DNA from 3 places in the Uliginosibacterium sp. H1 genome. Region 2 is predicted to be linked to each of the others. Evidence: predicted binding sites of a transcription regulator. Region 2 holds the regulator's gene; each other region holds the start of a gene.
What was found. Region 2 encodes sigma-54, which starts transcription at its own class of promoters, with help from an activator protein. Its sites were predicted from a motif close to TGGCACGCTTNCTGCTNA; they were not measured.
Positions count from the first base shown of each region.

Region 1 (7,110 bases), on a different contig from region 2:
AGGACAGGATGGTGATCACCACCGTGGCGTACACCATCGAGGCGTAGCCGAACAGGCGCTTGCGGCTGAAGGTGGACACCACTTCGGAGAAGATGCCGAAGCAGGGCAGGATCAGGATGTACACCTCGGGGTGGCCCCAGATCCAGATCAGGTTCACGTACAGCATGGCGTTGCCGCCCAGGTCGTTCGTGAAGAAGTTGGTGCCGAGGTAACGGTCAGCGGTGAGCAGCGCCAGCGCGGCGGTGAGCACCGGGAAGGTGGCGACGATCAGGACGTTGGTGCACAGGGACGTCCAGCTGAACACCGGCATCTTCATCATCGTCATGCCGGGCGCGCGCATCTTGATGATGGTCGCTATCAGGTTTATGCCCGACAAGGTGGTGCCGACCCCCGCGACCTGTAATGACCATAAGTAGTAATCGACGCCGACCCCGGGGCTCTGCAGGATGCCCGACAGCGGCGGGTAGGCCAGCCAGCCGGTGCGCGCGAACTCGCCGACGAACAGCGAGGCCATGACCAGCACGGCGCCGCCGGCGGTCATCCAAAAGCTGAAGTTGTTCAGGAAGGGGAAGGCCACGTCGCGCGCGCCGATCTGCAGCGGCACCACGTAGTTCATGAAGCCGGTGACCAGCGGCATCGCCACGAAGAAGATCATGATCACGCCGTGGGCGGTGAAGATCTGGTCGTAGTGGTGCGGCGGCAGGTAGCCCAGGTTGTCACCGAAGGCCACGGCCTGCTGCAGGCGCATCATCAGCGCGTCGGCGAAGCCGCGCAGCAGCATCACCAGGCCGAGGATGATGTACATGATGCCGATCTTCTTGTGGTCGATGCTGGTCAGCCAGTCACGCCACAGCGGGCCCCACACGCGGTACTTCGTCATCAGGGCGAGCATGGCGGCGCCGCCGAGCACCACCATGGCGAAGGTGGCCCAGATGATGGGGTCGTGGGGAATCGCGTCCGGGCCGAGGCGGCCGAACACGAGCTTGTATAGGTCGAGGGATTCTGTGGGCATCTGTCGAGCGCTCGCGTGAGCGGCCGCCTCAGTTGAGGGCGGTCGCGGCGGGGAGTTGGTCGGCCGGGATCGGGTCGGCCGACAGCGTGTTGGCGGAAAGCGGGCCGGCGGTCACCGGCAGCGGCGCGCCGCTCGGGTTGTCGGGCGTGCACAGGGCCGCGCCGACGTACAGGCGGGTGCCGCCGCGCCACTGCGTGCTTTCGAGGTAGGCGAGGCCGGCGCGACCCATGCCGCCGGCGGCGTCGATGGCCATCATCTCGGACATGCACATCTTGCTGGCATCGACGCAGCGGTTGACGATGGCCTCGAAGAGTTTCGGATCGACATTGCCGAAGCGGCGCACCGGCTCGCGCGTGCTGGGTTGTTCCAGCTGCAGGAAGACCTTGCGGTTCAGTTCCTCGCCATCCTTGCGGTGGGCCTCGACCCAGCGCTCGAAGCCGGCATCCGACAGGCCGTGGAACTTGAACCGCATGTGCGAGAAACCGTCGCCGCTGAAGTTGGCGGAGAAGCCGTCATACACGCCCGGGCGGTTGATCACCGCGTGCAGCTTGGTCTCCATGCCCGGCATGGCGTAGATCATGCCGGCCAGCGCCGGCACGTAGAAGGCGTTCATCACCGTCGACGAGGTGATCTGGAACTGGATCGGGCGGTCCACCGGCACGGCCATCTCGTTCACCGTGGCGATGCCCTGCTCCGGGTAGAGGAACAGCCACTTCCAGTCCAGCGCCACGACCTGCACCACCATCGGCTTGACCTGCGGGTCCAGCGCGCGGGTGGCGTCGATGCGCTCCAGCGGTCGCCACGGGTCCAGCTTGTGGGTGCTGATCCAGGTCAGCGCGCCCAGCGCGATGATGATCAGCAGCGGTGCGCCCCAGATGACCAGCTCCAGGCGGGTGGAGTGGTCCCAGTCCGGGCTGTAGGTCGCTTCCTTGTTCGATTCGCGGTAGCGCCAGGCGAACAGCAGCGTCAGGGCGATCACCGGTACGATGATCAGCAGCATCAGCAGCGTGGAGGTGACGATCAGATCCGCCTGCTGGGCGGCAATGTCGCCCGAGGGATTCATGACCACCATGTCGCAACCACCGAGGAACAGCGCTGACAGCAGAGCAGGCAGCACGATCCCGGGATTGCTGCAGCCGCGGAGGGGCGGGCGGGAGGCGTGAGGCATGGAGTGTATCGAAGACATTGAACTTCCGGGCGCACGGGAAATCCTTACTTGTGCGCGGCGGTGCAATATAGCCTTATTGACCTGGATCAACGATAGGACATTTTGTCCTACCCTCCCAACCCCAGAGCCACACAGAGCTTTCGCCATGACAGATACAACAAGTCCCGCGACGCCGGTCATCTACCGCCCGGTGCCGCAGAGAGAGACAAGCAGCATCCACGATTCCGAGAAGCGCACCCAGCAGGAGCACGAGCGGGTCGCACCGGGGGACATCGCCGTCGGCGTGGTGATCGGCCGCGCCTCGGAATACTTCGATTTCTTCGTCTTCGGCATTGCCTCGGTGCTGGTGTTCCCGGCGGTTTTCTTCCCGTTCGTGGATCGCCTGCAAGGCACGCTGTATGCATTCCTGCTGTTCGCCTCGGCCTTCGTGGTACGGCCCTTCGGCACGCTGATCGGCATGGAGATCCAGCGCCGCTTCGGCCGCAGCACCAAGCTGACCGCCGCGCTGTTCCTGCTCGGTTGCTCCACCGCCGGCATGGCCCTGCTGCCCGGCTATGAAAGCCTGGGCGTGGCGGCTATCGCACTGCTCGCGCTGTGTCGCATCGGCCAGGGCATCGCCATGGGCGCGTCCTGGGATGGCCTGCCGTCGCTACTGGCGCTGAATTCCCCGCCGCATCGGCGTGGCTGGTACGCCATGCTGGCGCAACTGGGCGCGCCGCTGGGCTTCCTGATCGCCTGCGCCCTGTTCGCTTACTTGTGGGGCAACCTGCAGACCAGCGACTTCCTCGGCTGGGGCTGGCGCTATCCGTTCTACGCCGCCTTCGCCATCAACGTGGTGGCGCTGTTCGCGCGGCTGCGCCTGGTCGTGACGCATGAGTACGAGCGCGATCTCGAGGACTTCGAACTGGAGCCCTGCAACGAGAGCGAGCTGTTCCGCGAGCAGGGCACCAACATCCTGATCGGTGCCTTCGCGGCGCTGGCGAGCTTCGCGCTGTTCCACATCGTCACGGTGTTCCCGCTGTCATGGATCCTGCATTACTCCGACCAGGCCATCGGCGACTTCCTGGGCGTGCAGATCGTGGGCGCCTTGCTGGCCGCTGCCGCCATGCCGGTGTCCGGCCTGGTGGCCGACCGCGTGGGACGGCGCAGCACGCTGGCATTGCTGGCCATCCTGATCGCCGTGTTCAGCCTGCTGGTGCCCTTCCTGCTCGACGGCGGCGTGCTCGGCCAGGATCTGTTCATCCTCGTCGGCTTCGTGCTGCTGGGCCTGTCCTACGGGCAGGCAGCGGGCACGGTGACAGCCAATTTCGCACCGCGCTTCCGCTACACCGGTGCGGCGCTGACCTCCGACCTCGCCTGGCTGATCGGCGCGGCCTTCGCGCCACTGGTCGCGCTGGGCCTGTCGTCGCGCTTCGGGCTGATCGCGGTGACGGTGTACCTGCTGTCCGGCTGCGCCTGCACCCTGCTGGCCCTGCGCGCCAACAAGTGGTTGTCCGAGCGTGATGACGCCACCGCTTGATGTGACGGACAAGAAAACGCCGGCCTGTTGGCCGGCGTTTTTCTTTGTACCGCGGTACTGAAGCCTTCCGTTTACCAGAGGGTCTCGCGTTCCGCCGTGGCGCCGATCTTGTGGATGGTCAGGTCGGCGCCGGCGAATTCTTCCTCCGGGTCCAGGCGCAGTCCGCTGATCAGCTTCAGCGTTCCATAGACGATGCCGGCGCCCACGACTGCGACCGCGATGCCCGCCAGCGTGCCGATGATCTGCGCCATCAGGCTGACGCCACCGAGGCCGCCGAGTGCCTGGCTGCCGAAGATGCCGGCCGCGATGCCGCCCCAGGCACCGCACAGGCCGTGCAGCGGCCATACGCCCAGCACGTCGTCGATCTTCCAGCGGTTCTGCGTCAGCGTGAACAGGATGACGAACAGCGCGCCGGCGATGCTGCCGATGACCAGTGCGCCCAGCGGGTGTACCAGGTCGGAGCCGGCGCAGATGGCGACGAGGCCGGCGAGCGGGCCGTTGTGCACGAAGCCCGGGTCGTTGCGGCCGACCAGCAGGGCCGCCAGGGTGCCGCCCACCATCGCCATCAGCGAATTGACCGCCACCAGGCCACTGATGGCTTGCGCGGTCTGCGCGCTCATCACGTTGAAGCCGAACCAGCCGACGGTGAGGATCCAGGCGCCGAGGGCCAGGAAGGGGATGCTGGAGGGCGGGTGGGCGGCGATCGCGCCGTCATTGCCGTAGCGCCCGCGCCGCGCGCCGAGCAGCAGCACGGCGACGAGGCCGATCCAGCCGCCCACCGCATGCACCACCACGCTGCCGGCGAAGTCGTGGAACCTGGCGCCGTAGCTGGCTTCCAGCCAGGCCTGCAGGCCGAGGTTGCCGTTCCAGGCGATGCCTTCGAAGAAGGGGTAGACGAAGCCGACCAGCAGGAAGGTGGCGGCCAGTTGCGGTGAGAACTTCGCGCGCTCGGCGATGCCGCCGGACACGATGGCCGGGATGGCGGCGGCGAAGGTCAGCAGGAAGAAGAACTTGGTCAGGTCGTAGCCGCTCTTCTGCGCCAGCACTTCGGCGCCGCTGAAGAAATTGACGCCGTAGGCGATGCTGTAGCCGATGAAGAAGTAGGCGATGGTGGACATGGCGAAGTCGCTGAGGATCTTCACCAGCGCGTTCACCTGGTTCTTCTTGCGGACGGTGCCGACCTCCAGGAAGGCAAAGCCGGCGTGCATGGCGAGCACCATGATGGCGCCAAGCAGGATGAAAAGAACGTCGTTAGGGCTGTGTGTCTGCTCCACTTTGGGGCTCCGTGATGATTGACGGCGGTGGATGAAGCAGAAAGCGAGCCAGATTTTTCTGGTTATTATTCAGTCGCTTATGTAGCCGCCGCTCGGCTGGAATGCACTTTCATGGTGCTTGTGCATTGCGATCAATGCCCTGTTTTGGTGATTTTGGCCCTGCCTCTGCCCCGCATACGAGCCGGTTTGCCGCAGCTCATGGGCAGGTCTGGTGCGCGTGGTTTGCACGTGGCCAATGTGGGCCGTGCGCGGCTGACGACAGCCAGCCTGTGGAGCCGGCTGGATCACCCGCACGGGCGGGGAAGGGTCTGGTGGCGCGGAGAACGATTCAGCGGATCAGGCCGCCGCGCGGGCCAGGTAGGCTGGCACCGCGTCCGCCGCCATCGGGCGGGCGAACAGGTAGCCCTGGAATTCGTCGCAACCCAGGCCGATGAGGGTGGCGAGTTCCAGTTCGTTCTCGACGCCTTCGGCCACCACCTTCATGCCGAGGCCGTGGCCGAGCGAGATGACTGCGCGCGGGATCAGCAGGCCCTGCCCGCCGCGGTCGCAGCCGCTGACGAACGAGCGGTCGATCTTCAGCGTATCCAGCGGCAGGCGGCCCAGGTAGGCCAGCGACGAGTAGCCGGTGCCGAAGTCGTCCACCGCCACGCCGACGCCCAGCGCCTTGATGTCGGCCAGCACCCTTGCGGTGTGCGCGACGTCGCCGACCAGCATGCTCTCGGTGATCTCCAGTTCCAGCGCGCGTCCGTCGAGGCCGGTGGTCTCCAGCGTGTCGCGCACCAGGCTGGCGATGTCCTGCTCCTGGAACAGGCGGGCGGAGAGGTTCACCGCGACATGCAGCGGTGCGCTTCCCGGTGTGCTGCCCTTCGTGCGTGGCCAGGCGCGTGCCTGCAGGCAGGCCTCGCGCAGCACGAAGGTGGTCAGCGCCGGCATGAGGCCGATTTCCTCGGCAATCGGAATGAACTTGGCGGGTGACACCGCGCCGCATTCCTCGCTGGTCCAGCGCAGCAGCGCCTCGAAACCGGTGACGCGGCGATCGGCGCCGACCTTGGGCTGGAACACCACGCAGAACTCGTCGCGCTCCAGCGCGCCGCGCAGCGAGGACTCCAGTTGCAGGCGTTCAGTGGCCGCGGTGTTCAGCGAGCCGGTGAAGAAGCTGTACTGGTTCTTGCCGCGCGACTTGGCGAGATACATCGCGGCGTCGGCGTGACGCATGAGGGTGTCGAGGTCGTCGCCATCCGCAGGGTAGCGCGCCGCGCCGATGCTGCATGACACGCGCAACTCCTGCTCCTCCACCACCAGTGGTTCGGCGATGCTCGCCAGCACGCGGTCGAGGATGCGTTCGGTCTCGCCGTCGGTGCCGTGGTCGGTGAGGATCAGCACGAACTCGTCGCCGCCGTAGCGCGCCACCGTGTCGCTGTCGCGCAGGCAGTGCGCCAGCCGTTGCGAGACCTCGACCAGCAGGCCGTCGCCGGCGGCGTGGCCGAGGCTGTCGTTGATCAGCTTGAAGTTGTCGAGATCGATGAAGGCCACGCTGACGCCACCGCCATGGCGCCGGGTGACGCGGATGGCATGCTCCAGGCGCTCGTCCAGCAGGTGGCGGTTGGGCAGGCCGGTCAGCAGGTCATGGTTGGCCTGGTACTCCAGCTGGGCCTGTACGCGGCGGCGCTCGCTGACGTCTTCCACCGTGCCTTCGTAATACAGCACGCTGCCGTCGGGGGCCACCACGGCGTGCGCGTTCTCGGCGATCCAGATGCGCTGGCCGTCGCGACGCATGACCTCGGACTCGAAGGCGACGACGCGGCCATGTTCGCGGATGCGGCGCTTGAATTCGGCGCGCCGCTTCGGGTCGACGTACAGATGGGTGCCGATGTCCTGCAGCGATGCCATCAGCTCGCTGGGCGAGGCGTAGCCGTACAGCCTGGCCAGCGCCGGGTTGGCGGCCAGGTAGTGGCCGTCGACGCTGGTCTGGAAGATGCCGATCGCCGAGTTGTCGAAGATGCTGTGGTAGCGCAGCTCGGTCTCGATCTGCTGCTGCAGCGCGGCGACCTGCAGGGTGATGTCCTGCACGAAGCCCTCCAGCACCATCTGGCCATGTTCGTCGCGCACCTGCGTGCCCCGTTCGACGACCCAGCGC
Region 1 is NZ_JAYXHR010000001.1:2,016,427-2,023,536, reverse strand. Features, by position in the region: gene cyoB (cytochrome o ubiquinol oxidase subunit I) at 1-1,012, opposite strand, end outside; gene cyoA (ubiquinol oxidase subunit II) at 1,041-2,129, opposite strand; gene VVD47_RS09145 (MFS transporter) at 2,326-3,699, shown strand; gene VVD47_RS09140 (ammonium transporter) at 3,771-4,973, opposite strand; gene VVD47_RS09135 (putative bifunctional diguanylate cyclase/phosphodiesterase) at 5,310-7,110, opposite strand, start outside.
Region 1: VVD47_RS09140 (ammonium transporter) is a predicted target of sigma-54. The motif match lies at 5,007-5,024, and genes of this name have one in related genera.

Region 2 (7,110 bases):
TGATCGACAACAGCACCAACGGCACCTACCTGGTGGACGACAGCGGCGTGGAGATCGTGCTGCGCCGTGGTGAATGCGACCTGCCACCTCGCGGCCGCGTGGGCCTGGGTTATTCGCCCAACGAGGTCGACGTCGACAGCATGATGTTCGATATCGGCCAGCGCTGAGACCGGTCACCCCTCCGCAAGGGAAGAAAAAAGGCCACGCAATGCGTGGCCTTTTTGTTGTCCTTCGCGTGCTGTCTGGCGTGAACACCCGCGAAGCACTGTCCCGTGTTTTCAGTGCTCGAAAGGGTCTTCCTGGTCCAGCACACTGCGCTGCCGGGCCACGAACTCCTGCGTGGAGTCGATGCCCCGCAACTGCAGGATGGTGTTGCGCACCGCCGCCTCCAGCAGCACCGCGAGGTTGCGGCCCGCCGCCACCGGCAGCACGGTGCGGCGTACGGGAACGCCGAGCACGTCCTGCATCTCGTCGTCCAGCGGCAGGCGCAGCGGTTCGTCGGCGGCGGAGCGACGTTGCAGGTGAACCACCAGCTTGAGCTTCATCTTCCGGCGACAGGCCGTCTCGCCGAAGATGGTGCGGATGTTCAGGATGCCGAGGCCGCGGACTTCCAGGAAATCCTTCAGCATCTCCGGGCAGCGACCTTCCAGCACGCCGGACGCCACCCGCGAGATCTCCACCACGTCGTCGGCCACCAGACCGTGCCCGCGCGAGATCAGCTCCAGGGCAAGCTCGGATTTGCCGGCACCGGAATCGCCGGTGATCAGCACGCCCACGCCCAGCACGTCCATGAAGACGCCGTGCAGCGAGACACGCTCGGCGAGCCGTCGCGCAAGGTAGCTGCGCATCACGTCGATGACGCGTGCGGACTCCATGGGTGAGGCCAGCAAGGGCACACCGACATCCTCGCAGTTGCGCCGGATGATGTCCGGCACCTCGCAGTCGTCGGCCACGATGATGCCCGGCGGCGCCGCGGCGAGGATGCCGAGCAGGTGGTGCTCCAGCTTGTCGCGCGCCTGACGGCGCGCCCAGACGAACTCCGCCTCGCCCATCACCTGCAGGCGCTGCGGATGGATGAGGTTCAGGTGACCGACGAGGTCAGCCGGCCATACCCGGTTGTCATGGATGGTGAGGTGCGTGTCGAGCCGGCCGGCGACGTGGCGCAGGCGCAACGCAGCACGGTTGGCCTCAAAGAGTTGAGCGACGCTCGTTCGCCGCATGCGGATCCCATTCGACAAAGAGGCTATGCATGGTGTCGGCGCTGTCGGCCGCCAGAAGATCGTCGCGGAAAGCGCGGTCGGAGAACATCTGGGCCAGTTCGGACAGCAGGCGCAGATGGGATTCGTTGGCCTGCTCCGGCACCAGCATCACGAAGATGAGGTTCACCGCGCGGCCATCCGGCGCATCGAACTGGATCGGGCTGGCCAGGCGGAAGAAAGCGCCCAGCGCTTCCTTCAAACCCTTGATGCGGCCGTGCGGAATGGCGATGCCCTGGCCCAGGCCGGTGGAGCCGAGCTTCTCGCGCTGGGTCAGCGAATCGATGATCGCGCTGCGCGACAGGCTGTTCTGGTTCTCGAAGATCAGTCCTGCCCGTTCAAAAACGCGCTTCTTGCTGTCGGCCTCCAGGTCGAGCAGCACGTTTTGCAGTGGCAGGATGTGGGAAATGAGGTTCATCCGGGGGAGGCTCTGACCGCGCTGTCACCAGTGGTGACGAGACGGTCGCTACTCGGCGTAAATGGACTGTCTGGGACTGTCGAAACTGTCGAGCTTTCCTGTCGGGCGTGGTGCAGCGGGATGGGACAGCAGAACCTTGGAGCAGGATAACCGGCCGAGGTGCAGGCAAGCGGGAATTATGCCCGACAACCCGGCCGGCCGGGCGGTCAGGGCTGGGCGGCTTGGTGCTTGATGGCGTCGCGCCCGTGGTCGAAGGACTTTTCCTTGTGCTTGACGACCTGGCGGTCGAGCTTGTCCGTCATGGCGTCGATGGCGGCGTAGAGGTCTTCCTCGGTCGCTTCGACGTGGATGTCCTTGCCGCGGACATGCAGGGTCACTTCGGCCTTCTGCTTGAGCTTCTCGACGGAGAGGATCACGTGGGTGGCGGTCACGTGGTCGAAATGGCGAATCACGCGTTCCAGCTTGCTGGTGACGAACTCACGGATGGCGGGGGTCACCTCAAGATGATGGCCGGTGATGTTGAGATTCATAGGGCACTCCTCTCAGATCGACTTGCGCTGACTGACCGGCGGGATATTGAGCGACTCGCGGTATTTCGCAATCGTCCGTCGCGCCACCACGATACCCTGCTGGCCCAACATCTCGGCAATCGTGGCGTCGGACAGGGGTTTTCTCCCGTCTTCACCTGCAACCATCTGGCGGATCAGCGCACGAATCGCCGTGGCAGAGCAGGCACCGCCCGTGTCGGTGGACACGTGAGAGCCGAAGAAATACTTCAGTTCGAACACGCCGCGCGGGCTGGCCATGTACTTCTGCGTGGTCACGCGCGACACCGTGGATTCGTGCAGCTCCAGTTCGTCGGCAATCTCCCTCAGGGTCAGCGGCCGCATGGCCACTTCGCCGTGGTCGAAGAACTGGTGTTGTCGTTCGACGATAGCCTGCGACACTCTGAGGATCGTGTCAAAGCGTTGTTGTACGTTCTTGATTAACCAGCGGGCTTCCTGTAGCTGGCCCGACAGGGCGCTGGCGGAACCACGGTTCTGCTGAAGGATGTCGGCGTAGACGCGGTGGATCCTCAGTTTCGGCATCGCCTCCGGGTTGAGGCTCGCCCCCCAGCGGCCGCGCGTCTTGCGGACGATGACGTCCGGCACGATGTAGCGCGGCTCCACGTGGGTGAACTGGGCGCCCGGGCGGGGGTTCAGCCGGGAAATCATGTCTTGCGCGGCGCGCAGGCCGTCGTCGTTGCAGCCCAGGCGGCGCTTGAGCTTGACGAAGTCGCGCGCGGCCAGCAGTTCGAGCTGGCCATCGACGATCTGCAGCGCCAGGCTGCGGGCACTGCATTCCGGGCAATTGCGCAGCTGCAGGGTCAGGCACTCCTGCAGGCTGCGTGCGCCGACGCCGACGGGGTCGAAGTGCTGCACATAGCGCAGCGCGATCTGCAGGTCATCGACTTCCACTTCCAGCTCGGGCGGAATCAGTTCGAGCAGTTCTTCCAGCGGGGTGTCGAGAAAGCCATCGTCATCCAGCGCCTCGATGAGGAAACGCACCAGCGCGCGGTCCCGGTCGGACAGGGCCATCAAGGCCACCTGGGCATCGAGGTGGTCACGCAACGACGTGGCGGCAGCCTGGAATTCCTGGAAGTCGGACTCGTCGTCGTCACCGCCATTGCGGCTGCCCGCTTCGGAACGCCACTCCGCGGCTTCGCCGAGATCGTCGTCGGAGGCCGCCTCGTAGGCCGCATCGATGGTCTCAGGCGGATCGACCGACACCGCCGGCTCGAAGTCCGCGTCCTCGCCGTTGCCGCTGGATTCGCGGATCTCCGCGAAGTCGCGCTCCTCGCGCTCCTCGTGGCGCGTGGCTTCGGCCTGCTCGACGCTGGCCACCGCTTCGGCGCCGCCCTCCTCACCGTCCTCGCGCTCCAGCATGGGGTTCTCCAGCAGGATGCGCTCGATTTCGGTGTTGAGCTCAAGCGTCGACAGCTGCAGCAAGCGGATGGACTGCTGCAGCTGCGGGGTCAGCGCGAGGTGCTGGGATATCTTGAGCTGGAGCGAGGGCTTCATGAATGAGACGGAAAACTTCTACAGGCGGAAATGTTCGCCCAGATACACCTGACGCACCTGTGCGTTTTGCACGATTTCGTCAGGACGGCCGCCAGCGAGCACCTCGCCGGAGTTGATGATGCAGGCGTGATCGCAGATACCCAGCGTCTCACGCACGTTGTGGTCGGTGATCAGCACCCCGATGCCGCGCGACTTCAGGTAGGCGATGATCTTCTGGATGTCGATCACCGCGATCGGGTCCACGCCGGCGAAGGGTTCGTCGAGCAGGATAAGCCGCGGGCTGGTCGCCAGCGCACGCGCGATCTCCACGCGGCGACGCTCGCCACCGGACAGCGACTGGGCGGTCGCGTCGCGCAGATGGCCGATGTTCAGCTCGTTGAGCAGCTCGTCCAGCCGGGCCCGCACTTCAGCCTTGCCCAGCTTCTGCAGCTCCAGCACGGCCATGATGTTCTCGGCGACCGTCAGCTTGCGGAAAACCGAGTTCTCCTGCGGCAGGTAGGACAGGCCCATCTGCGCGCGGCGATGAATCGGCGTGTGGGTCAGATCGGTGCCGTCCAGGTGGATCGCACCGCCGTCCGCGCGCACCAGCCCGACGATCATGTAGAAGCAGGTCGTCTTGCCCGCGCCATTGGGGCCGAGCAGGCCGACGACCTCGCCGCTGCCGACCTCGAAGGAAACGTCACGGACCACCGTGCGTTTCTTGTAGCGCTTGGAGAGCTGGGTAACCCTAAGCAGACTCATCGTTGAACGGCTCTTTCAGTACTTTGCGGATCAGTTCGCTGGTGAAGCCCCGCGACTGGAGGAAGCGCGCCTGACGGGCCCACTCGCGGGCGTCCTGCGGCTTGTCGCCGAATTTCTTCTGCCACACCGCGCGCAGGCGGGCCAGTTCGTCGCCACCGCCTTCATCGGCCAGGGTGGTGAGTGCATCGTCGATCAGCGCTTCGGCCACGCCGCGCCGTGCGAGTTCATTGCGCAGGCGCCCCACGCCATGTCGCTCGGCGCGACTGCGCACGAAGCTCTCGGCGTAGCGCGCATCGGACTGCAGTCCGGTCTCGGCGAGACGGTCGAGCAATGCCGACAGCATTTCAGGCTCCGCCTCGCCGCGCAGCTTGGCCGCCAGCTCGGCGCGCGAATGCTCGCGCCGGGCCAGCAGGCGCAAGGCCCGGTTGCGCAGGGCCGTCGCCGGAGAACTGCTCATCGCGAGGCATCCGCCAACGATCCGTCGATCAGGCCTGCTCGGCGGCAGGCAGCGCAACGACGCCCACCGCTTCGCGGATCTTGTTCTCGATCTCGCGGGAGATCTGCGGATTGGCGCGCAGGAACTCACGCGCGTTGTCCTTGCCCTGGCCGATCTTCTCGCCGTTGTAGGCATACCAGGCACCGCTCTTGTCGACGAACTTGTGCTCGACGCCCATATCGACGACTTCGCCTTCACGCGAAATGCCTTCGCCATACAGGATGTCGAAGTGGGCTTCCCTGAACGGCGGTGCCACCTTGTTCTTGACGACCTTCACCTTGGTTTCGGAGCCGATGACTTCTTCGTTCTTCTTGATCGTGCCGGTACGACGGATGTCCAGGCGTACGGAGGCGTAGAACTTCAGCGCGTTGCCGCCGGTGGTGGTTTCCGGGTTGCCGAACATCACGCCGATCTTCATGCGGATCTGGTTGATGAAGATGACCAGGGTGTTGGTGCGCTTGATGTTGCCGGTGAGCTTGCGCAGCGCCTGCGACATCAGGCGGGCCTGCAGACCGGGCAACTGGTCACCCATCTCGCCTTCGATTTCGGCCTTCGGCGTCAGTGCCGCCACCGAGTCGATGACCAGGATGTCCACGCCACCGGAGCGCACCAGCATGTCGGCGATTTCCAGCGCCTGCTCGCCGGTGTCCGGCTGCGAGATCAGGAGGTCGGCGACGTTCACGCCCAGCTTGGCGGCGTAGCCCACGTCCAGCGCATGCTCGGCGTCGATGAAGGCAGCGGTGCCGCCGATCTTCTGCATCTCGGCAATGACCTGCAGGGTCAGGGTCGTCTTGCCGGAGGATTCCGGGCCGTAGATCTCGACGACACGGCCACGCGGCAGGCCGCCGATGCCCAGGGCGATGTCCAGTCCCAGCGAGCCGGTGGACACGGACTGGATCTCCTCCTCCAGCTTGCCGTCGCCCATGCGCATGATGGAGCCCTTGCCGAACTGCTTCTCGATCTGGGAGAGCGCAGCCTGGAGCGCCTTCGCCTTGTTGTCGTCCATGTTTTTTCCTCGGGTTGATCGCGGCAAATTATGGCATAGCTCTTGCATTCAAGGCCGCCTTCCGGAGGCTGTGGAACTTTTCCTGTTTTTACGCTTTCCACGCCTCACAATTCGTTGCTTCGCCACCCGGCATTGCCGCAACATCAATAAGTTGTAGTGCCACAGCCTTCCATTCAAAGCAGCCTTGCCAAGGCTGGCAGAACGAAAACACCATGCTCAAGAAGCGCTTCGCCCCCCTCCTGCTGACAGCTTTACTGACGGCAGCCTGCAGTAACCAGCAAGACGATTCCGCCGGCACCAAGGACGCTCCCGGGAAGAGCGCGGCCGCCAGCCCGGCCTCCGGGCAAGGCGCCAGCGGGGGCAATCGCAACAAGCCGCAAATGGTCACCACCACGCAGACCACCCTGCGCAACCTGCCACTGGTACTGAGTGCACAGGGCAACGTGCTGTCGCTGGACGAGGTGGATGTGCGGGCGCAGAAGACCGGTACGGTCGCCCAGGTCCAGTTCAGCGAGGGGCAGGAAGTCCGTCGCGGCCAGGTCCTGTTCTCGCTGGACGACCGCGAGGATGCCGCCGCGGTGAAGCGCGCGGAAGCCGCGGTCGTCGGCGCCCGCGCCCAGCTCGACATCGCCGAGCGCGATCTCAAGCGTGCCCAAGACCTGTCGGCCCAGAACTTCGTGTCCTCCTCCGCGCTGGATACCGCCCGCAACAAGGTGGATTCCGCCCGCGCCGGCATGCAGGAGAACCAGGCGGCGCTGGAGCAGGCCAAGGTGGCACTCACCTACTCGGTGATCCGCGCACCCTTCGACGGTCGCGCCGGGCGCATCGACGTGCGGGTCGGCAGCCTCGTCACCACCACCACCCCGATGGTCAAGGTGTCGCGCATGCATCCCATCGGCGTGAGCTTCACGCTGCCCGAGCGCGACTTGCCGATGCTGCTGGCGTCGCAACGCGAAAAACCCGTCCGCGTGGAGGTGGAAACCGGCGACGGCCGCAAGGCGCCCGGCGAAGTGAGCTTCATCGACAGCACCGTGGACCGCGTGGCCGGCACCATCGCCATCAAGGCCCGCATCGACAACAACAGCCGCAACCTGTGGCCCGGCCAGTACGTGACCACGCGGGTCACCGTCGGC
Region 2 is NZ_JAYXHR010000002.1:1,329,672-1,336,781, reverse strand. Features, by position in the region: gene VVD47_RS15680 (FHA domain-containing protein) at 1-167, shown strand, start outside; gene hprK (HPr(Ser) kinase/phosphatase) at 279-1,220, opposite strand; gene ptsN (PTS IIA-like nitrogen regulatory protein PtsN) at 1,189-1,674, opposite strand; gene hpf (ribosome hibernation-promoting factor, HPF/YfiA family) at 1,881-2,204, opposite strand; gene VVD47_RS15660 (RNA polymerase factor sigma-54) at 2,217-3,734, opposite strand; gene lptB (LPS export ABC transporter ATP-binding protein) at 3,753-4,475, opposite strand; gene recX (recombination regulator RecX) at 4,462-4,932, opposite strand; gene recA (recombinase RecA) at 4,961-5,977, opposite strand; gene VVD47_RS15640 (efflux RND transporter periplasmic adaptor subunit) at 6,190-7,110, shown strand, end outside.

Region 3 (7,110 bases), on a different contig from region 2:
ATGTCCCATTGACCCGCGCCCACCTTGCGGAAGTACATCGTCATGATGTGCGAGTTGCCGAGGCTGTCGTACAGCGTGAGCGAGGTCGAGGAGTTGTAGGTCGTGGCGTCGGCCGGATCGAACGGCAGGGTCGGCGCCGTCATGCGCGAATCCAGGTTCAGGCCCATGCGCACGTCCGAGCTTTCCTGCGGCAGCAGGTCGGCGGTGTCGATGGTGATGTCGGTCGGCGAGGCCGGCAGGATGTTGCCCTGCGCGTCGGCCGGGTAACCGGTCAGGCGGTAGCCCTGCGCATTGACGATGAAACCGTTCTTGTCCAGGTCGAACTGGCCGTTGCGGGTGTAGGCCACCGTACCGCCGTTGTTCATGCGGTAGAAGCCGTTGCCGTTGATGGCCACGTCCAGCGGGTTGTTGGTGGGGGTGATGTTGCCTTGCGAGAACATCTGGGCCACCGCGCCGATGGAGGTACCGATACCGACCTGGACGCCGGCAGCCGCACCGTTCAGTGCTGCCGCATACACATCCGAGAACTGAGTACCGGACTGCTTGAAACCGACGTTGCTGGCGTTCGACACGTTGTTGCTGATGACGTCGAGTGCCTTGGATGCCGCGTTCAGACCGGAAAGACCCTGTTGGAATGCCATGTTGCTCGCTCCTGAATCAGATAATCATGCGGATGTCGGACAGGCCGATACGGCCCAGCTTGCCCACATCCAGTTGCACAGTGTCGCCGTCGGCCACTACGTTGGTCACCGTCGTCATCTGCAAGGTTTTGGCCGTCACCTTCTCGCCTTTCAGCGTGGCATTGACCGAAATCGTGTAAGTGCCATCGACGGCTTGCGAACCATCGAAGGTCTTGCCGTCCCACACCACGGCGTGAGAACCGGCATCCAGGTCCTTCAAGTCCAGGCTGGCCACTTCGAGACCGTTCTTGTCCTTGATGCTGACGACCACGCTGTCGGCCTCACCACTGAGCTGGATACCGCCGATCGCCATCTTCTCGGCCAGCACCATGTCCTTGCCGTCCAGCATCACCTGGCGGCCCACCAGCGCGGCGGCCTGCAGGGTTTCGCTGGACTTCATGTTGCCCATCATCGAGCCCAGCGTGCTGTTGAGGCGCTCGATGCCATCCACGGTGGAGATCTGCGCGAGCTGCGACGTCGTCTGCGCGTTGTCCATCGGGTTCATCGGGTCCTGGTTCTGCAGCTGCGTGGTCAGCAGCTTGAGGAAGCGCGACTGCGTATCCAGGTCTGCCTTCTCGTTGAGCGCCTTGCTGCGGCTCAGCGAGTTGAGGATGTCCTGCGAACTGGTGGCGCTGTTGACGGTACTCATGGTGGTTCTCCGGGGACTGCTCAGCCTTGGCCGATCGTGAGCGTGCGCTGCATCAGCACACGGGCGGTGTTCATCATCTCGACGTTGGTCTGGTAGGAGCGGGAGGCGGAAATCATGTTCACCATCTCCTCCACCACGTCGACGTTGGGCATCTCCACGTAGCCTTCTTCATTGGCTGCCGGGTTGCTCGGGTCGTAGGTCAGGCGCATCGGCGCCGCGCTTTCCACGACCTGCTGCACGCGCACGCCTTGGGATTGCGGGCCGCCCATCTGCACGGTCTCGAACACCACCTGCTTGGCGCGGTACGGCGTGCCGTCTGCGCTGGTGATGCTGTCGGCATTGGCCATGTTGCTGGCCGTGGTGTTCAGGCGTACCGACTGGGCGTTGAGCGCCGAGCCGGCAATCTGGAAGACGCTGAGCATGCTCATGGCGGCGCCCCTTACTGACCTTGCACCGCCTGCTGCATGGTGCGCAGCAGGCCGTTGATGAAGGTGACGCTGGCTTCGTAGTGCAGTGCGTTCTCGGCGAAGGCGGCGCGCTCGGTGTCCAGATGCACGGTGTTGCCGTCGACGGACGACTGTTGTTCGTTGCGGTACAGGGTGTAGGCCGGCAGCATGCCGTCGCCGCGACCTTCCAGATGGCGGCTCTTGGTGGTCGACAGCGCCAGCGGGCCACCCATGCGGCCGGACACCGCACCGCTGAGCGCGGCCTTGAAGTCCATGTCGCGGGCCTTGTAGTGCGGCGTGTCGGCGTTGGCGATATTGGAGGCCAGAACTTCCTGGCGCTGGGCGCGCAGGTTCAGCGAGTTCTGGTGGAAGCGCATGTTGGCGTCGGTCTGGATGTTCATCTCGTGCTCTCCGTCGGTGTGGCTGCGCGGTTCCATGCTGGTCTGCTCCGGTGGCGGCACCCCTGTGCTCGCTCGGCATCCCTATCGCAGCTTCCGTGCCAGCATCCTAAGCACCTGATTTACCGGGCAAGACGGTAAAAAGACGGCAAAACACCGGGCAAACCGGCAGGGCCGACGAGTGGCGGCCGGCAAGCTTTGCCGCCCTGCCGGCAGCGGCGGCAAACCCGCCTGCGCACAGCCTCCGGAATAGCCGCGATTCGCCGGGCGTACTCGCGCTTTTGATCAGGCGCATCACGTGCTTACATCGCTGCCATGAAGCCCGCTGCCCTCCTGAAACACCTGCCCGGCCTCCTGCTCTGCCTGTCCGTCCTGGTTGGCGCCAGCCCGGCCAGCGCCGCCCCGCAGGACCCTGCAGCCATCCGCGTGGCGGTGGAGGGTTTCCTGCGATCGCAGACAGCCGGGCAGCCCGGCAAGCTCAGCATTTCCGTCAGCACGCCGGCGGCCAGTGCCAGCCGCCCGGCCTGCCAGCAGCTGGAACCCTGGCTGCCGCGTGGTCAGCAGCTCCGCGGGGCGCTGAGCGTGGGGGTGCGCTGCGCGGCGGGTGCCAACTGGTCGCTGTTCGTTGCGGCAGAAGTGAAGTTCAACGGGGACTGGGTGGTGCTGAGCCGGCCGGTTTCGGCCGGGCAGAGCCTCACGGAGGAAGACCTCACCTTGAGCAGCGGCGAACTGTCGGCCCAGCCCGAGGATGTGATCCTGGACCCGAGCCACGCCCTGGGTCACCGCATGCGTCAGGCCCTGCCTGCGGGTGCGACGCTACGTGCCGCCAATCTGCGGCGGGAGGCCGCCGTCCAGGCGGGCCAGACCGTCAGGCTGACCACCCGGGGCAATGGCTTCTCGGTCAGTAACGAAGGTCGCGCCATGAACAATGCCGAACGCGGGCAGAACGTCCGTGTACGTCTGGCAAATGGCCGCATCGTGAGTGGTATCGCGCAGGAAACAGGCGTCGTGGAGGTGCCCTGAGCGCCCACCGGCGCGTCCCAGACCCTTGGGCAGGCTTCACGGACCGCCCGTCAAAACCCCTCAAGCCCTTACTCATCAGGCCGTTAAGAGGCATGTGAGCAACTGCTGCATCGCCGGAAAAGAGGTTAAAGTTCCGTGCGTTTGTGCCGTTAAGCTCGCCAAGGCATCCGGACAAACCCGCACACCCGCGAGAAGATCCGGAGCACTTGTTCCTTGAGTAGAAGGGAAACGCCGTGAAAATCGATAACACACTCAAACCGGTCAGCACGTCTGGCAGCGACAACAAGTCGCGTGTCGGCCGTGAAGCGCCCGCCGAAACGACGAGCAGCGAGTCCAAGGTCGAGCTGTCGTCCCGTCTGGCCCAACTCGACTCCGTGCTGAACAACAGCCCGGTGGTCGACAGCGGCAAGGTGGAAGAGATCAAGCAAGCCATCACCGAGGGCCGCTTCAAGGTCAATCCGGAGAAGGTGGCCGATGGCCTGATCGACAGCGTGCGCCAGATGCTGGCTGCGCAACCACGTACCGCGTGACCGTCAACGACCGCGCCATTCTTCGCCAGCGCCTCATAGCCCTGCTCGACGCGGAGCGCGTGCAGGTGGAGGCGTTCGTCACCTTGCTGGAAGAAGAACGCACGGTCCTTGGCCAACGCGAAGTGGAGCCGCTGTTCGGCATTGCCGAACGCAAGACTGCGTTGGCCCGCACCCTGCAGCAGTTCGCCGACAACCGCGCGGCCCTGCTGGCCCAGGCCGGGCAACAATCCAGCCGCGAGGGCATCGAAGCCCTGCTGGCCAATGCCGCCCATCCTTCCTGGCAGGCCTATCTTGCCCAGGTGAAGCTGGCGCGCGACCTGAATGCCGACAACGGCATCCGCATCACCGAACAGCTGTCGAGCAACCACCAGGCGCTCGCCATGCTGATGTCGCTGTCCGACCGCCCCACCACCTACGGCCCCGACGGCCAGACCTCGACCCGCCCCGGCTCACGCCTGTTCGGCAGCGTCTAACGCGCGCCTCCCCCGCGCAATAGCGCCTCGGGGCTTCTGCGGAACGCCTTGCCATAGACCTGCCCCGTCCGTCCGCGCGACATCGTCGGCCGGGATCTGCAGGAATTGCCTGGGGAAACTCCTCTGTAAAGATCCCGGCGGCCACTCTCGCAGCGGCGCACCGGAACTCCGTTCACTGCCCGCCTATCGGTCGCGCGCCTACTGGCGGTTCGATCTGTACGCCTTCCGGCGTCCCCAGGGCGCCGTCGACGCTGCGTGTCGTCATAGGCGTGGACGGGGTGCTGGCCGGCTCTTCCGCCAGCATCGACTCGACGAGGATGGTCACCCGCCGGTTGCGGGCACGGCCGTCCGCCGTGCCGTTGTCGGCGATCGGACGCTGGTCGCCATAACCCGCCGCGGTCAGCCGCGCGGGGTTCACGCCGCTGTCCACGAACAGGCGCACCACCGACGAGGCACGCACTGCCGAGAGCTCCCAGTTGGAGGGGAACAGGGCATTGCTGATCGGCAGGTTGTCGGTGTGGCCTTCGATGACGATCGGGAACTCTCCGGCAGCCACCACCTCGGCCACCGCCCGCAGCGCGCGTACCGCATCCGGCCCCAGCAAGGCTTCGGCGGGGCGGAACAGCACGCTGGCGTTGATTTCCACCGAGATGCCGCGTGCGCCTTCGCTGACCCGCACCTGTCCACCGCTCACCAAGGGCGCCAGCACGCGGCGGATCTCTTCGGCCATGCTGCGCATGCGCTGCCGGTGCTTCTCCCGGCGGGCCTCTTCCTCCGGATTGGGCGGCGGCTTCGCGACCACCACGGGTACCGGCGAACCAGCGTCGCGCGGCGGCGACACCACGGTTGCGCCCTCGACGTTCACCGTGCTGCGGAAGGCCTGCACCAGCGAATCGGACAGCACGCGGTACTTACCTTCGTTGACCGAACTGATGGCATACATCACGACAAAAAATGCGAACAGCAGGGTGATGAAGTCGGCGTACGAGACCAGCCAGCGCTCGTGATTCTCGTGCTCTTCCTCATGCTGGCGACGCGCCATCGGATGCTCCGCGAAGATTGCAGACAGAGGGGTGTCGTACCCCGGCGGTAAACCTTGTTTACGGCGAATGCCCCGGCACCTGAACACTCGCAAGGCGGGCGACCGGGCAGCACGCCGCCACACTCAAGAACAGCGCCCCCGCTGCCGATAGCAAGCAGGACGGAAACGAAGGGTCCGCAACACTCTTCGGAAGATTGTCACCTCCCGACAGCGCCACGCAAAGCTCCACGCACAGTCCCCGTTTCAGCAAGGATCTTTCACCATGTTCTCTCGCGTCTTCAGCAGCATGCGCAACCAGCTTCTGTTCGTCTGCGGGGTCGGTACGCTGTGCGTGCTGGCCGCCTCGATCGCAGGCCTCCAGATGCAGTGGTCGGCGGTGCAGGCGCTGGCTGCCGAGCTCAGCAAGACACAAGGCAATGCCGCGACCGCGGAAATCCTGGCCTCGGCCAACACGGCCATCTGGACGACCCTCAGCCTGATGGGCACGGCCTGCCTGGTGGCACTGGGCCTGTTCCTGTGGCTGCTCAACAACCGGCTTGTGCGCAGCACCCGCGCGCTGGCCGACGATCTCCGGCGCCTGGCCGCGGGCGATTTCAGCCAGGCGGTCCACCCGCAGCAGACGGTGGAACTGGGCCAGGTTGCCGATTCGGCTGAAACCATCCGCAAGGATCTCGGCGCATTGATCGGACAGATCCGCGAAGGTGCGGTGACCCTCAAGCAAGGGGTGGATGCGGTGGCCGACGACGTGGCCAAGGTGTCCGACTCGTCGTTCGAGCAATCTGAGGCAGCCTCGTCCACCGCCGTGTCGATGGAGGAAGTATCGCAGGCGATGCAGACCATCACCGAGAACGCCGACAACGCCAACCGGCTGTCGCACGACAGCCTGGAACAGTCGCGCGGCGTGCGCAGCAAGCTGGAAGACGTCAAGCGCGTGGTGGACGAAGCCGCGCTGGTGATCCAGCGCGTCGCCGCCGCCTCGCAGGAATCGGTCACCAGCATGCAGCGCATCAGCAACATGACCCGCCAGGTGCGGGAGATCGCCGACCAGACCAACTTGCTGGCCCTGAATGCCGCCATCGAAGCCGCCCGCGCTGGCGAGGCCGGCCGTGGCTTTGCCGTGGTGGCCGATGAAGTGCGCAAGCTGGCGGAGAAATCGGGCCAGTCGGCGACCGAGATCGATGGCATCACCGCCACCCTGAACGCCCAGGCAGTGGATCTGGAGAGCGCGGTGGCACATGGCCTGTCGACCATCCAGGACAGCAGCGCCGGCATGGACAACACGGTGGCTGCGCTGAGCAGCGCCAACGACGCCGTGGCCCGCGCCACCGACGAGCTGGACCAGATTGCCACCGCCGTACGCGAGCAGAACCGCTCCAACGGGGAGATCGCCCGCAACATCGAGCGCATCGCCCGCATGGTCGAGAACAACAACGACACGGTGACCAGCATGAGCCTGTCGGCCGAGAAGCTCCACGCGTTCGCCACGCGCATGAACAGCACGGTGACGACCTTCCGGCTGTAGCCGCACGTCATGAACGGATCCATGAACGAAGCACGATGAACGCATGTGACAGGCCGGGGCAACCCGGCCTTTTGCATGGTGGGCAGGATGATATTGGCCCGCCCGCTTTGCCTGGACCCGGGCTTGTGCCAGAGTCCGTCCTCGAACGGCCCGGCATCGCAAGACAAGTGCATGCCCGGCCGAGCGATCCGCTCCGTCGTCAGGCGTAAGGCGGAACCCCGCATGCCTCACCCACACAAAGGAACCCCATGAGAACAGAAGACTTCGGCAAGCTCGTGCTGCGCCTCACCATCGGCATCCTCATGCTGCTGCACGGCATCGGCAAACTCGGCGGCAGCATCGGCTTC
Region 3 is NZ_JAYXHR010000001.1:1,134,959-1,142,068, forward strand. Features, by position in the region: gene flgE (flagellar hook protein FlgE) at 1-641, opposite strand, end outside; gene VVD47_RS05215 (flagellar hook assembly protein FlgD) at 658-1,329, opposite strand; gene flgC (flagellar basal body rod protein FlgC) at 1,350-1,757, opposite strand; gene flgB (flagellar basal body rod protein FlgB) at 1,769-2,176, opposite strand; gene flgA (flagellar basal body P-ring formation chaperone FlgA) at 2,489-3,196, shown strand; gene flgM (flagellar biosynthesis anti-sigma factor FlgM) at 3,430-3,726, shown strand; gene VVD47_RS05240 (flagella synthesis protein FlgN) at 3,723-4,199, shown strand; gene motD (flagellar motor protein MotD) at 4,372-5,241, opposite strand; gene VVD47_RS05250 (methyl-accepting chemotaxis protein) at 5,504-6,763, shown strand; gene VVD47_RS05255 (DoxX family protein) at 7,012-7,110, shown strand, end outside.
Region 3: flgB (flagellar basal body rod protein FlgB) is a predicted target of sigma-54. The motif match lies at 2,260-2,277, and genes of this name have one in related genera.